Regions from separate parts of the Weizmannia sp. FSL W8-1119 genome, predicted to be linked through region 2. Evidence: riboswitches for the same ligand, from Rfam matches in the RefSeq annotation. Region 2 holds a riboswitch; each other region holds the start of a gene.

Region 1 (5,137 bases), 1.9 Mb from region 2:
CTCATTTATCCAAAAACCTCCCTGCAATATAGCGCTATTCGCCTCTGAAGCGTTTTGTTCATTTAAAACATCAAGCGGCCCGGCGGTCTCCGGTGCAGCCGGCACCCATAAGCTCCCGATCCGGAACAGGTGTGCAGGCCGTCCGTGCCGACAAAATTGTATAGTGGGATCAGCCCGGAACGGATCCCGTGCAAGTTTTCTGGATCGCCTGTTGGCATTCCGCCGTGGCGGCCTTCGCACGAACCTGCCTGGCCCGTTACCTGCTTTTACCGGGCTGTAACAGCCGTCGCTTTTGTAATGGCTTGATCGAGGTCGGCTGTCAAATCTTCGACGGCTTCAAGCCCGACAGACAGGCGGATCAAATCACCCGTGACCCCTGACTTTTCCAGTTCTTCATCGCTCAGCTGCGAATGCGTGGTCGTTGCCGGGTGGATGATCAGCGATTTCGCATCGCCGACATTCGCTACATGCGACCACAGCTTGATATTGTCGATCACGCGCCTTCCTGTTTCCCGGCCGCCTTTCACACCGAAGTTAACAATGGAGCCGTAGCCGCCGTTCAAATATTTTTGCGCCAGCTCATGGGACGGATGGTCTTCAAGTCCCGGATAATTGACCCATGCAACATCCGGATGGCTTTTCAGAAATTCCGCGACTTTCAACGCATTTTCGTTATGCCTTTCCACGCGCAGATGCAGCGTTTCAAGCCCTTGCAGGAATAAAAAGGCGTTGTCCGGGCTTAAAGCCGGCCCGAAGTCGCGCAAAAGCTGAACGCGAAGTTTTGTGGCGAACGCAGCCTGTGCCGTGTCGACGCCGTAGCGCAAGCCGTGGTAGCTCGGATCCGGTTCGCTGAAGTCCGGAAATTTCTCTGTGTTCCAGTCAAAATGCCCGCCGTCAACGGCAACACCGCCGATCGCCGTTCCGTGCCCGCCGATCCATTTTGTCGCCGAATGGACAACCACGTCCGCTCCCCATTTGATCGGATTCGAGCCATACGGAGAAGCAAACGTGTTGTCGACAATCAAAGGAATGCCGTTTTCATGGGCAACTTCCGCCACTTTTTCCACGTCGAGCACCTGCAGGCTTGGGTTGCCGATAATTTCCGCATACAATGCTTTCGTTTTCGGGGTGATCGCCTGGCGGAACGCTTCAGGGTCAGACCCGTCCACAAACTTGACGTTAATGCCGTATTTCGGCAATGTCACGGCAAACAAATTATATGTGCCGCCGTAAAGATTGCTGGCGGATACGATGTCGTCGCCCGCACGCACAATATTCAAAATGGAGAAGGCAATGGCCGCCGCGCCGGATGATAAACCGACAGCCGCCGTTCCGCCTTCCAGTGCGGCAACGCGTTTTTCAAACACATCCACAGTCGGATTGCCAAGGCGGGAATAAATGAAACCTTCTTTTGATAAATTGAAGACGCCCTCTGCATGTTCTGTATCCGGAAAAACGTAAGAAGTCGTCCGGTATACCGGCACGGCGCGCGAGCCTGTCGCCGGGTCCGGTTCCTGGCCCCCGTGCAGCAATAAAGTTTCCGGTTGTAATGATGATTGTGTCATTTTTAAATCCTCCTGGTTTTTTAAAATTTTCCTGCGAAAGATGGAAGAGGAAATGAAAAACCCTCTTCGTAAGGGAAGAGGGTTACAATGTATGTAAGTTCCTCCCTTATCTTTCAGACGCATGTCTGTAGGAATTAGCACCTTTTCAGGCAAATGCCTGAAGGTTGCCGGGCTTCGCAGGGCCTAGTCCCTCCGCCGCTCTAGATAAGAGTTTCTTTTCATAATTCAATTTTGAATGACTTATTGTTTAAGATTATAGAAGACCAATGGCAAACCGTCAACCTTTTTTTGAAAAATTTTCTTTTTCTTCTACAAAATTGGCGACAACAGCCGGGAAATGGACTCTTTAAACCGTACATAAAGCGGCCGGTTCTGGTAAACATGGAGCGTTAATTCGGTTGATTTGGCCATGTCGTCCCGGAAAATGCCGGCAAGTGTGCCGGAAAGCTCGCGGTCGTACAGCACGGCGTTCACTTCAAAATTGAGGCGGAAACTGCGCACATCAATATTGGCCGTGCCGACGGAAGCAATTTTCCCGTCTACGACAATCATTTTCGCGTGGATGAACCCATTTTGATAAATGTACACTTTGACGCCCGTTTTTAACAGCTGGCCGATGTTGGAAAGCGTCGCCCAGTAGACAAACATATGGTCCGGTTTATTTGGAATCATAATCCGGACATCCACTCCGGATAAAGCGGCAAGCGTCAGCGCGTTCAGGAGGCTGTCATCCGGAATGAAATACGGTGTTTGCAAATAAATATATTTTTTGGCGGAATTAATCATCTTAATGTAGCTGTTTTTAATCTGCTCCCATTCGGAATCGGGGCCGCTTGAGACAATCTGGATATCGGTTTCCCCCTGCGGCGGGATGACCGGGAAATAACGTTCTTCATTTTTCACATCATGCGGCGATGCCTGATTCCAGTCTAAAATAAAGCGGGTCTGCATGGCATAAACAGCGCTCCCGGAAATCCGTAAATGCGTGTCCCGCCAATAACCAAATTTTTTATTCAGGCCAAGATACTCATCGCCGACGTTAAAACCGCCGATATAACCGACCCGTCCGTCGATAATCGCCAATTTCCGATGGTTTCTGAAGTTGACGCGCAAATTAATGAGCGGGATACGGGCTGGAAAAAAGGACGCCACTTCCCCTCCGGCTTCAATCAGCGGCCGGAAAAATTTGCGGCGGAACAGCATCCGCGATCCCATATCATCATAAAGCAGCCGCACCTTTACGCCTTCTCTTGCTTTTTGGGACAGCAGTTCAATCAATTCATGGCCGAGACGGTCATTCCGGAAAATATAATATACAAGATGAATACTGTCTTTTGCATTCCGGATGTCTTCAAATAAAGCCTGGAATTTTTTTCTGCCGTCTGTGAAAATATCGACGTGATTGTCCTGGGAAAGGATCGACCCGTCATTCATCAGCAGCATATAAACGAGATCCTTATACTGGGCTGTCCGCTCATCATGAAACGGAAACCGGTTTTCGCGCAGCAGTTCAATCTGCTGCTGGGAAATTTCCTTAATGCCGATCTTCTCCTGTACCTTCCAGTCAAAAATTTTCCGGCGGCTTAAATTTTGCCCGAATATCAAATACAGGATAAAGCCGGCAATCGGCAGGAATAGCAGCACCAAAAGCCAGGCCCAGGTTGCGCCGACATCCCGCCGTTCTAGGAAAATAATGGTTCCTGCCAGAATAAAATTCAAAAGAAACAAGATAACCAGTAGTACCGTTACAATCATTGCGTTCTCCTTTTCGTACACCCTTTGTTCCTGTTGTAGGTTTGTTCCCGGCCGGTATCCGGGAACACGGTGAAGTGTTTTGAAATTGATATAGGATATGTTTGCGCAGCAAAAATAACAATTGTATCATACCATAATATTTGCGTCTTACCTATCATACAGCACTTTCCCTGCCATTGCATGCAAAAAGAACCGCACCAATAGATACGGTTCTTTTTCACGCCTTTATTAAAAGTTAACGTAGTTTCTCGGGTTTTGGGCACCGGCATGTGGCGGCGGTGTCCAGCGTCCGTTATAAATTTCAAAGTGAAGATGGGGCCCTGTTGATTCCCCGGTATTTCCCATTGCGCCGATCTGCTGCCCTTTGCTGACGTGCTGCCCGGTGCTGACGCTGTACGAGCTCAAGTGGGCATAAACGGTCGTGTACAACTTCCCGTTAATATAGTGGGTGATCATGACGCAATTTCCGTATGAAGAAGAGCGGTACGCCCTGAACACGACACCGTCGGCTGCAGCGACAACCGGTGTCCCGATGCTGTTGGCAATGTCAACGCCCGGATGGAACCCGCCGGAGCGCTCGCCGAATCCGGATGAAATATATCCGGATGCCGGACGTGTAAAGGCCCCGGAAGAGACTTCCGGAAGCGGCCCGCCGGAATGGCTCCCAGAACTTGGGCTGGCCGATGATGCAGCGCTGGTTGTTCCTGCTTTCGAACCTGTTGATCCTGCATTCGTATTCGTTTGAGCCTTTGCTGCTGCATCTGCTTTTGCCGCCACCTCTTTTCTTGCTTCAGCCTGCTTTTTCGCAAACGCAATCGCTTTTTCAATGGAAGCTTTCTGGTCAGCCAGGATGCTCTTTTGTTCACTCAGCGACATTTTCTCTTCTTTGAGGCTATCTTTTTGTTTGTCCAGCTGTTTGATTAACGCCGATTTCTCGCTCTCATCCTGTTTCAGACTGTCTTTTAATGATTGTAAATCAGACAGCATCGATTCCAAATCGGACAGTTTCTTCTCTACTGATGCCTGTTTGTCTTTTAAATCCTGTTCATCTTTTTTCTGTTCTTCCAAAATTTGCCGGTCTGCTTCAACCAATGTCTTCATTGCCGAAAAGCGGTCAATAAAATCACCGACGCTTTTCGCTTCCAAAAAAACATCCAAATAATTAACCGAACCGCCGCCGTTTTTCTGCATTGCGCGGGCGCGGTCTTCTAAAATGGCGTTTCGGTCTTCAATCCGCTTTTTGATTTCGGCGATATTTTTCTTCAGATCAGCAATTTGGCTTTTCGTTGTGCTGATATTCTGTTCCTGCTCGCTGATTTTTTTGTTCGCCGATTGAATTTTAGACTCAATCGCCTCAAGCTGGCTGCCGAGAGAAGCCTGCTTTTCTTGAATGTTGGAAATCTGGTTGTCTTTTTTGTCCATTTCGGATTGGACATTGGAAAGTTTACTCTCAATCTCGCTTTTTTTCTGCTGCAAATCTCCTGCCGCACTCGCATTGGACTGGTAGCCGAACAGGCCGCCCAAGCTGAGCGTGCATACAACGGCAGCAGGCAGAACGGAACGCTTCTTCATCTTTTTCCCCCTCAGAGCAATATGGTTTTGTTTTATGTATCCGGGGACGCAACGCCCCGTTTTTCCTATGTTTTAAAACGAACGGAAAAGGGTATAGCATAAAAATCAGGCGGACGCGACCGGAATACACCCCTGCCGTTCCCGTTACACTTTCAAATAACGGCGGATCGACATCGAACTGCCCCAGATTCCGATGCAGACGCCAAGCACGAGCAGCAGGCCGTCTATGCCGTAAATGAACGGAC
Region 2 (5,137 bases):
GTACAAAAATGGTTTCAGCACTTTTATGCCGGTTTGTGCAACATAGCCTGCCGCTGCTGCAATCGGCACTGCGCCGACAGCGGAAAAGATGCCGGCAAGCAGCTGGTTGATGCCGGATATGAACAGACTGCTCCTCACCCGCTCTTGCCGGACTCCCGTCACATTTCCCATAACGCGCACAGACGTAATCATATTCGCAGTTAATAAAAGCCCGATGAATACACCGGTTGTGACGGCGCCGGAATCAAAATGCGGCCTTCCACAATCAAATACGGCAGGAAGAGAGAACCAGCTTTTCCCAAATGTAATGGCCGGCGCTTCACCGAAAAGCGCGAACAAAATCCAGCCGCAAATCAAGCCGAGCATGATCGAATATTGCTTGACCCACGGTTTCTTTACATGGCCAAAATAGAATGTAAGCAATACTGTGACAAGGCTCAAAACAGCAACAAGCGGCCGGACTTCCTGATGGGCCCCCGTAATGCCGAGCATCCCTTTCATAAAAGAGCCGCTCAACTGCAGCACCAACAATAGCAAATAAATAAATGTCACTACCGGTGTAAACAGTTTATTTAACGGCTTTCCGAAAGAAGTCTCCCATCCTCAAGGAATGTGAAGGTGCGAATCGCACCAATGAGTAGGTGGGAGATGAATTTTGGTTGGCTTTAGCCAAAGTTATTTTTCCAATCCTTTTCTCAACAATTCTAAGATTGCGGCTGTTCTAGTTGGAATCCCATTTTCTTTTTGATATTGCTCCAATTTTTCTAATATCGTCTTAGGCATACGAATTTCTACACGTTCTTTCTCTTCTCTCATGATTATCACCTCATATTGATTGTACGGATTTTTTACGATATAATCAATATATACGAAATTTTTCCGCACAAAGTGAGGTGAATTGATATGGCCAAGCAAAACAAAGCTTTCAAGTTTCGTTTGTTACCAAACAAAGAACAATCCGCATTATTAGCTAAGACATTTGGTTGTGTTCGCTTTGTCTACAATAAGATGTTAGCTGAACGCAAAGAAACGTATGAAAAGTTCAAGGATGATAAAGAATTGCTTAAAAAGCAAAAGTTTCCGACTCCTGCAAAATATAAAAGTGAATTTCCATTCCTAAAAGAAGTGGATTCTTTAGCTTTGGCAAATGCACAAATGAACTTACAGACTGCTTATAAGAATTTCTTTGAAGGAAATGCGGATTTTCCAAAGTTCAAAAATCGTAAAGCAAAACAATCCTATACAACTAATATGGTCAACGGAAATATTAAGCTAGAAAATGGTCATATCAAACTGCCAAAAATCAAAAAGCCAATAAAAATGAAACAGCATAGAGAGATACCTGCTGATTATAAAATCAAATCTTGCACTATTTCTAAAACAAAGACAGGCAAATACTACATTTCAATTTTGACAGAATATGAGAAAGATATTCGTCCAGTTAACATACAGAAAGTTGTTGGTTTGGATTTTGCTATGGATGGTCTATATGTCGAGAGTGAACAGGGTAAGAAAGCCAATTACCCACGTTACTATCGGCAAGCCTTAGATAAATTAGCAAAAGCACAACGAATTCTTTCTCGAAGAAAGAAAGGTTCTGCACGTTGGAACAAGCAACGACTAGTAGTGGCTAAGTTACATGAGAAAGTGGCGAACCAACGCATGAATTTTCTTCATCATAAGTCAAAAGAATTAGCTTCTAACTTTGATGCTGTCGTGATTGAGGACTTGAACATGAAAGGGATGTCTCAAGCCCTTCACTTTGGGAAAAGCGTTCATGATAACGGCTGGGGTATGTTCACTACTTTCTTAGCGTATAAGCTAAAAGAACAGGGGAAACAACTTGTGAAAATTGATAAGTGGTTTCCCTCCACTAAGAAGTGTTCATGTTGCGGCAAGGAAAAAGAAATGCCATTATCTGAACGTGTATATAAATGTTCTTGCGGCTTTGTATTAGATCGCGATCACAATTCAGCAATCAATATCAAAAATGAGGGATTACGCTTATTAGCGTTATCATAAGTAACAAAACTCTTGGAACAAGAGGGTTAGCTCGGTCAGTTTTCGTTGGCTAGTAAAAGCAACGATAAGTCGAGAAGCCCCCACTTCAATCAAACCGTAAGGTTGATAAGTGGAGGTTAGTTCACTTGGTCCACAAGGCCGGTAAAAGCGAGCAGGAAGAAAAAGATGCCGGTTACAATCAGTGCGCCTGCCAAATATTGCAGAGATTCAGTGCTTGAACTGTACATGCTGCCGACAAGCCCCGCATAAATGGCAAACACGCTCCACCACAGCCCGGCGGGCCCTTCATTGATTGGCATTCTGTGGCCGAAAATGCCTTGCAAAAGGCCGCCGATCCCGAGTACAAAAAGCGTCCGCTGCACAAACAGGGCAGTCTCACCTGCACTGAAATGGAAAGCAGCCGCAATGGCAATCGGGGCCGCGATCGACCCGGCGATCATAAATGCCATCCATTGCAGCGACGAAATAAATGTTTTCATAGGCACACCGTTCTTTCCGTTCAAAAAAATGGAAAATACCAGTAAATATAATTATAGCAAAACAGATTTTACATTTTAAACATAAAACATTTCGCGAACGGGGGAGGGAAAGCGGGCATGGCGGACGGCGGCATAAACAGGGGCTGCAAACCGGACGGGCGCGGGTAAGCCATGTTTTGGCCCGCAAAAAAATCACAAAATGCACCTCTGTGCATTTGCCGCTAAAAGAAGTTTGCGCTGCCTTCACTTAGGCGTTCGATCTCGAAAACATTTGTGATGAATTATTTTTGCCGGTGCTTGGTTAAGGGATGGCTGGTTTAGGTGGAAAAGCGGGGCCGCTTTCCTTCACATAGAGGGCATCTGCATAAAGGAAGCAAAAATGGCGTTGTTCGTTCGCATAGAAACGCCTCAGCCCGTTTATTGTCAAAAACGGCTTTAAAAAAACAATTTGGGCAATGGATCCCTTGCCCGAACATGTTCCTTATTCTGCGACGCTTACGCTGGCGCTGGCAACTGCCCGCTTGTGTTTTCTGATTGTATAGAAAATAAGGATTGCCCATATTGCCGCAATGGCTGTATAGGTAACGCCGTACCAGCCGCTTCCGGCGCCGGCCATTTTTAATAAAGTTTGCACGTTGCTGAACACAATCATGCCGCTGACAATGACAGCCAGCAAATGAGCCGGCAAAATTTTAACCAGATAGGCTGCAATCGGTGCGGCGATCAGGCCGCCAAGCATGAGGGCGATCGTCCAGATCCAGTTAATCTGCATAGCGCCGAGGGATAAAAGGAAACCGATGCTTGACGCCAGGGATACGGCAAATTCACTTGTATCCACCGAGCCGATCACTTTCCGCGGTTCGATGTCATTTCTGGACAGCAAAGCCGGTGTGGCGATAGGGCCCCAGCCGCCGCCCCCCGTTGCATCAAAAAATCCTGCGACAAAGCCGAGCGGGATAAAAAATACGTTAGACCCGGTCTTTTTTTTGATTTTCAACGCCCCGCGCGCGTTGATCAGAAACCGGATAAGAATATAGAGGCCAAGGGCGATCAGAAAAATAGAAATGTACGGTTTTAATGTGCTTGCAGGAAGATGGCTGAGAACGGTTGCCCCGAGAAAGGCGCCGACAGCCCCGGGTACAACCAGTTTCCAAATGATCCCTTTATCGACATTCCCAAATTTCATATGTGAGACCCCGGAAGCCGCCGTTGTAAAAACCTCCGCCAAATGCACAGAAGCTGATGCGACAGCCGGCGCAATTCCGAAAGCCAAGAGGAGTGAGGTAGAAGTCACCCCGTAACCCATTCCGAGAGATCCATCCACCAATTGTGCGGCAAGGCCGACAAGTGCTAAGACAATTAATTTTTGCATGTTCATGTTCCCCGCTTTCTTCATCCATAAATTTGATTCATCCTGATGTAGAGGAATTATACGCATCAGGGCCTATCCTGGTTCAAACGGCCGGCCTTGCAGAAATAAAAAATCTTTCCGCCATTTTTACGGAAAGACAGCGAGTAAAGGATAAGCGCTTATCTTCCAAAATGGTACCCATTTTGCTGGAATTGGCACCTTGCTGCTCGCTGCAGGTTGCCGGACTTCATAGGGCCAGATCCCTCCGTCGCTCTTGATAAGTTATTTGTTGTTTAAAATTTTATCAGAAAATAAATGGAAGTCAATATAATTATTGCAAGTTTTTTTATCGGATTTATACGAATGGGGGGATAAAGAAAAAAACTTCCCATCAGATCACGCTCTGTCGGGAGTTTTTTTCTTTACGCTGGATTGGTTTTAAAAAGCAGGTCATCAGGATCAGGCGGGGCATCATGGCCGCTTTCATTTGCTTCACAAAACGAAAAAGAGTCCAAACGGGTTAGCAGGCCGTCCCATTCTGGCAGTTTGTACGAGCTGCACACCCGTGCCTGCCCCCTTCCCGCCCAGAAAACGGTTTAATCAACCCCGCTTGTTTGTGCCCGCTTATCGCGCAGTTGGATTTCTGTCCTTTCCCTGCCTAAGGGAACCGGTTTTATCAACACAGCCGGCTGGAGCCTATTCCTTTGCTTTAATTCTCAGTGACAAGACGACGAGCACGATTAAAATAGCGAGGCAGACGCTTGTACCAATCGGGTTGCCGCCGCCCAGCAAAAAGGACAGGAAAATGCCTGCCAGTGCAAGCAGCGCAATCCAGACCATGAAAGGATACCCTTTTACACGGAAGGAAGGCAATTTTGCATACGACTTCCGGAGTCGCAGTTCGGCTGCACAGATGGCGGTCCAAACAAGGACGACGGTAAATCCCGGAATGGTCATCAAATAGCTGATGACTTCATCCGGCGTAAGATAGGCCAGAATCACGCCGGCTAAAATAAACAGCGAGGTCAGCAAAATACTGATCAGCGGGACGCCTTTCCGGGAAATTTTTAAAAAGGCGCGTGGCGCTTCTCCGGACTGCGCCATGTTAAACAGTGTGCGCGAAGTGGCATAAATGCCGGAATTGGCGGCAGAAAGAACGGCCGTCAAGAGCACAAAATTCATCACATGGGCGGCAGCGGGGATCCCTGTGCGGCTGAATACCTGTACAAACGGGCTTTCCACGGAAGAAACCTGGTTCCATGGGATAATGCCGCAAATGACCAGG
Region 3 (5,137 bases), 2.1 Mb from region 2:
ATTCCACAGCGCCGAGGCTGACGGCAAAGACCGGGATTTTTACATGGCTGACGAATGCCCGGAGCGCTTCCTCATCTTCCAGTTCAAACGACAATACCGCGCCCGGCCCTTGTGCCTCCAGCTTTTGCAACGCATGCTGCGGATGGTACCCGAGCCCCGGATAATACACGTTTCGTACAAGCGGATGCGCATCAAGAAAATGTGCAATTTTCACCGCTGACTGCTGTGATTGGAGCAGCCGCACATGCAACGTTTTCAACCCGCGCAAAACGAGCCATGCATCCTGGACGCCGAGCACCGCCCCGAATGAGTTTTGCAAAAAGCCGAGGCGCGCTGCCAATGCTTCATCTTTTACTACAGCAAGCCCGGCGACGACATCGCTGTGCCCCGCTAAAAATTTCGTCGCGCTGTGCAGCACGATATCCGCCCCGAGTTCAAGCGGGCGCTGCAGGGCAGGCGTTAAAAAGGTGTTGTCGACAAAGGTGAGCGCCCCGGTTTCCTTTGCCAGTTCACTCACCGCACGGATATCCGTCACTTTTAAAAGCGGGTTTGAAGGGGTTTCTACATAAAAAGCTTTCGTGTTCGGGCGGACGGCCTGCCGCACTTCTTCAAGGTTGGTCATATCCACAAATGTATGTTCAATACCAAGCCGTGTCAGGACTTCTGTCACCATCCGGAACGTGCCGCCGTACACATCCTCGGTGATCACAACATGGTCGCCCGCCGACAAAAGCAGAAACGCCGTTGAAATCGCCGCCATCCCGGAAGCAAACGCGAAACCTTTGGCGCCGCCTTCGAGTTCGGCTATGACATCCTCGAGCGCTTCCCTCGTCGGATTGAGCGAGCGGCTGTAATCGTATTTGCCGAACTGATCAATGTCCGCCTGGTGGTATGTCGAAGCATGCTGGATCGGCACACTCACCGCACCGGTCACCTGGTCAATTTTGTGGCTGTTATGTAAAAGCCTCGTTTGAAAAGAATAATCTTCATTTGTCATCGTGTTTGCACCCCTTCGTGAATGTTGGCAAAAGCTTTTTCAATATCTGCAATCAAATCGCGGTCATCTTCAATTCCGACTGAAAAGCGCAAAAGGCAGTTGTCCACGCCCGAGGCAATCCGTTTTTCTTCCGGAATGTCGGCATGCGTCTGTGTAGCCGGGTAAGTGATAAAACTTTCCGTCCCGCCGAGGCTTTCGGCAAATGTAATCAGAGACAGGCCGCGTAAAAACGGGTCAATCCATGATTCTTCTTTTACACGGAAAGAAAGCATCCCGCCGCGGCCCGGATATAGCACATCTTTTACATCCGGATGCGCACTTAAAAAGGCCGCCACAGCTTTTGCATTCTTTTCGTGTTTTTCCATCCGGAGCGCCAGCGTTTTCATGCCGCGCATCAGAAGCCACGAATCAAACGGGCTGAGTGTGGCGCCGGCACCGTTATGGTACAAGAAAAGCTTGTCGCAAAGTTCAGCGCCCTTTGCCACGATCAGCCCGGCCAGCACATCGTTATGCCCGCCAAGATATTTCGTTGCGCTGTGGACCACAATATCAGCGCCTTCTTTGATCGGCTGCTGCAAAAGCGGGGTGTAAAAAGTATTGTCCACGATCAGCAGGATTCCGTGCCCTTTCGCAATTTCAGCCACTGCGCCGATATCCGTCTGCTGCATGAGGGGGTTTGTCGGCGTTTCAAGAAAAATGGCTTTCGTTTTCGAGGTGATTTCTTTTTCAATATTTTCCGGGTTGCACGTATTCACGTACTTACAACAAAGCCCCCATTTTTTATACCCCTGCTCAAGCAGGCGGTAGGTACCGCCGTATAAATCATCACTCACAATCCACTCATCGCCGGCCTGGAACAAAGATAAAACAGTGAAAATCGCAGCCATGCCGGAACTGCACGCAAACCCGCGGTCCCCGCCCTCCAGATCCGCAATCGCTTCTTCCAGCAACTGGCGTGTCGGGTTGCCGGTACGGGAATAATCAAAACCGGTCGACTGCCCAATGCCTTCGTGGTGGTAAGCGGTAGAAAAATAAACAGGCGGGTTCACCGCACCTGTCACGCGGTCACTGCGGTTTCCGATCTGTGCAAGTTTTGTTTCTGTATGATACATGATGGACACTCCCTCACTTAAAATCAAAAAGCCTTCTCCAATAAGAAGAAGGCCATTCTTTTCGTGCATGAACCATCTTCTTATCTTTCAAGTTATGGATCCCATAACTTGCAGGACTTAGCACCTTTTCAACGCGTAAAAGCATTGAAGGTTGCTGAGGCTTCATCGGGCCATTCCCTCAACCTCTCTTGATAAGAAAATACGAGTATGAAATTTGCCATAAACACCGCAAAAGCCATTACACAACGGACTTAAAAAATGCTTATGTTCAATTTATCCCCTTTTTTCGGATTCGTCAAGCTTTTTTAAAAAATTTCCAATTTAATTTTTACCATTTGTCTATATAGTCTGGACCAAATCCTGAATATGGAGCATGGCAACCGGTTTCTGGGCGGCAACAACCGGCAACACCTTGAAAGCATGGTCTTCCATTATCCGCAATGCTTCCGCTGCCAGCTGATGCTCACTGACGCAAACCGGATATTTTGTATACAAATCTGCCACTTTTTTATCCAGTACTTCATGGCCGTTTAAAAGCTCGCGCCGGATATCGCCATCCGTTAAAATGCCGGCAAGCCGGCCCTGCTTATCAATGACCGAGACAGCCCCCGTCCCCGCTTCCGTCATCATAAATAATGCTTCCTTTATGCCGGTATCCATTCTGGCAACCGGGTTCATGCTTTTGCGTTTAGCCACATGGCCAACTGTTAGAAGCAAACGCCTGCCAAGCGAGCCGCCGGGATGGAAGAGCGCAAAGTTTTCAGGTTTAAAATCCCTTGCCTTTAAAAGGGCTACCGCGATCGCATCCCCGAGCGCAAGCGTGACGGTGGTTGTAGAAGTCGGCGCAAGGCCGAGTGGGCACGCTTCCTCAACTTCCCCGATATCCATCACCAGATTCGAACACCGCGCCAGTGTCGACTTGCGTGAACCAGAAATGGCAATCATTTTTGCGCCGATCCTTTTGATGGAGGGGATCATATTTAATATTTCCGACGTTTCCCCGCTGTTGGAAATGGCAATGAGGATGTCTTCTTTTGTTATTTTTCCAAGATCGCCGTGCAGTGCTTCTCCCGGGTGAAGGAAAAATGCCGGGGTACCGGTGCTTGCAAATGTGGAAGCAAGTTTCCGGCCAATGATGCCCGATTTCCCCATTCCTGTAAAAATGACTCTGCCTTCGCACGCCAATATCATTTCAATGCCTTCATTTATACGAAAATTGATCCGGTCTTTCAGCTTTAAGATCTCATTGGCTTCTTTTTCCAGTACTTCACGGACGCTTTCGACATAATTGATGCTTCGTTTGAAATCTTTTAACATCCTATTCACCTCCGTTAATGGATGTTTGCTGCCGTTTGTTCTTTTATCATGTGATCAATTTCAATTATTGGCTTTAACATTTCTTCAATATCATCCAGTTTCACCATATTCGGGCCATCCGACCAGGCCTGGTCCGGATCAGGATGGGCTTCGAGAAACAACGCATCGATCCCGCAAGCCGCCGCTGCCCTTGCCAGATACGGGACAAACGCACGCTTTCCGCCTGTTGAAGTGCCGTTTCCGCCCGGAATTTGGACACTATGGGTAGCGTCAAACACGACCGGATACCCTAATCTGCGCATTTCCGGAAGTGCACGCATATCCACCACCAGGTTATTGTAGCCGAATGTCGAACCACGTTCTGTAAGGAGAATTTTTTCGGTGCCGGATTCTTCCAATTTTTGAATGACGTTTTTCATATCCCAAGGCGCCAAAAACTGCCCTTTTTTGACATTCACGATTTTGCCCGTTGCGGCGGCGGCAAGCAGCAAATCGGTCTGGCGGCAAAGGAAAGCGGGGATTTGCAGTATGTCGAGCACTTCCCCGGCTGCTTTTGCCTGGTGCGGCTCATGAATATCGGACGTGACCGGTGCGCCAAATACATTTTTAATCCGGTCAAGTATTTCGAGCCCTTTTTCCAGTCCCGGGCCCCGTTTGGAAAAAATGGATGATCGGTTGGCTTTATCGAAAGAAGCTTTAAAAACGAAAGGAATGCCGAGTTTTCCGGCAATGGTTTGAAGGGTTGCGGCTGTTTCCATGGCCATCGTTTCACTTTCAATTACGCACGGGCCGGCAATCAATACGAACGGCAGAGATGGGCCGAAAGCTATCCGGCTGTTCAGTTGGACTGTTTTCATTTGCTCACTCCTCATTTTTAAGTTTTCACGTGTCTTTACTCCTTCTGCTGCAGGTTACAAATATTATCCTTTAGGAAACCGCACAGGGCAAGGAAGTTGTAAAAAATATTCACAAACTTTTTTCATTTTTATGTAGGGTTATCTTCCAACAAAAGTGTAAGTGTGGAAACATTTTCCTTCCTCTCTGTTTCCATTTTCCCGATTAACGGCTGTAAGAGCGGGTTATGATATAGTACAAACACCAAAAGTCCTACGGTGTGATGTCAAGGGTTAAAAACAAGTGAATTGGAAATTTTATTGGCTCTATGTCGTAAAAATGGCAATACAGAACTAAGCCTCCAGATAACCGGAATAATCTGGAAGTTTTAAGTTCAGGCTATCGATGATGGTTACCTGGTTACCTCATCGCGTCACCTTCTTTTTCGGCGCATAAATTTGATCGTTGCGGAGCAGCGCATCGATCAGGCGCACCAGTTTTCTTGCCGTTAAGACGAGGGCGCGTTTGTGTGAGTGCTTATGCACCTCACGATATTTCTTTTGGTAAAAGGCGCGGTACTCAGGTTCGTGTCGCCGGACCAGATTGGCAGCCTCAACCAGGTAATACCGGAGATAACGATTGCCTGTACGCGCAAGCATTTTGTCATCAGCCTCAAAATCACCCGATTGGTGGCGGGGCCAGAACAATCCAGCAAATTTTGCGATCGCAGCTTGGTCGTCAAAGCGCTCAATGTCGCCGATTTCAGCGAGAATCCCAGCACAGCTCACCGGGCCTATTCCCGGAATGGTCTGGAGGGTATTCGGGATTCCATCAAGAACGCGGGCAATCGCCTTATCCAAATCCTTGATTTGGCGTT

What was found. Region 2 has a riboswitch for S-adenosylmethionine ahead of NSQ19_RS12795 (sulfite exporter TauE/SafE family protein). Riboswitches for the same ligand answer to the same signal wherever they lie in the genome.
Region 1: it holds a riboswitch for S-adenosylmethionine, as region 2 does, so the genes downstream of both, NSQ19_RS03440 (O-acetylhomoserine aminocarboxypropyltransferase/cysteine synthase family protein) here and NSQ19_RS12795 (sulfite exporter TauE/SafE family protein) in region 2, are expected to answer to the same signal.
Region 3: it holds a riboswitch for S-adenosylmethionine, as region 2 does, so the genes downstream of both, NSQ19_RS02470 (methionine biosynthesis PLP-dependent protein) here and NSQ19_RS12795 (sulfite exporter TauE/SafE family protein) in region 2, are expected to answer to the same signal.

Annotation. Positions count from the first base shown of each region.
Region 1 is NZ_JBBOZL010000001.1:739,743-744,879, reverse strand. It holds gene NSQ19_RS03445 (homoserine dehydrogenase) at 1-5, opposite strand, end outside; gene NSQ19_RS03440 (O-acetylhomoserine aminocarboxypropyltransferase/cysteine synthase family protein) at 267-1,565, opposite strand; SAM riboswitch class I at 1,669-1,776, opposite strand; gene cls (cardiolipin synthase) at 1,875-3,320, opposite strand; gene NSQ19_RS03430 (murein hydrolase activator EnvC family protein) at 3,549-4,892, opposite strand; gene ftsX (permease-like cell division protein FtsX) at 5,037-5,137, opposite strand, start outside.
Region 2 is NZ_JBBOZL010000001.1:2,605,865-2,611,001, reverse strand. It holds partial or broken gene NSQ19_RS12815 (purine/pyrimidine permease) at 1-570, opposite strand, end outside; gene NSQ19_RS12810 (ribbon-helix-helix protein, CopG family) at 676-816, opposite strand; gene NSQ19_RS12805 (RNA-guided endonuclease InsQ/TnpB family protein) at 904-2,022, shown strand; gene NSQ19_RS12800 (purine/pyrimidine permease) at 2,139-2,501, opposite strand; gene NSQ19_RS12795 (sulfite exporter TauE/SafE family protein) at 2,983-3,939, opposite strand; SAM riboswitch class I at 4,029-4,136, opposite strand; gene NSQ19_RS12790 (amino acid permease) at 4,549-5,137, opposite strand, start outside.
Region 3 is NZ_JBBOZL010000001.1:519,523-524,659, reverse strand. It holds gene metC (cystathionine beta-lyase) at 1-997, opposite strand, end outside; gene NSQ19_RS02470 (methionine biosynthesis PLP-dependent protein) at 994-2,109, opposite strand; SAM riboswitch class I at 2,187-2,307, opposite strand; gene NSQ19_RS02465 (KpsF/GutQ family sugar-phosphate isomerase) at 2,449-3,426, opposite strand; gene kdsA (3-deoxy-8-phosphooctulonate synthase) at 3,441-4,283, opposite strand; partial or broken gene NSQ19_RS02455 (IS110 family transposase) at 4,686-5,137, opposite strand, start outside.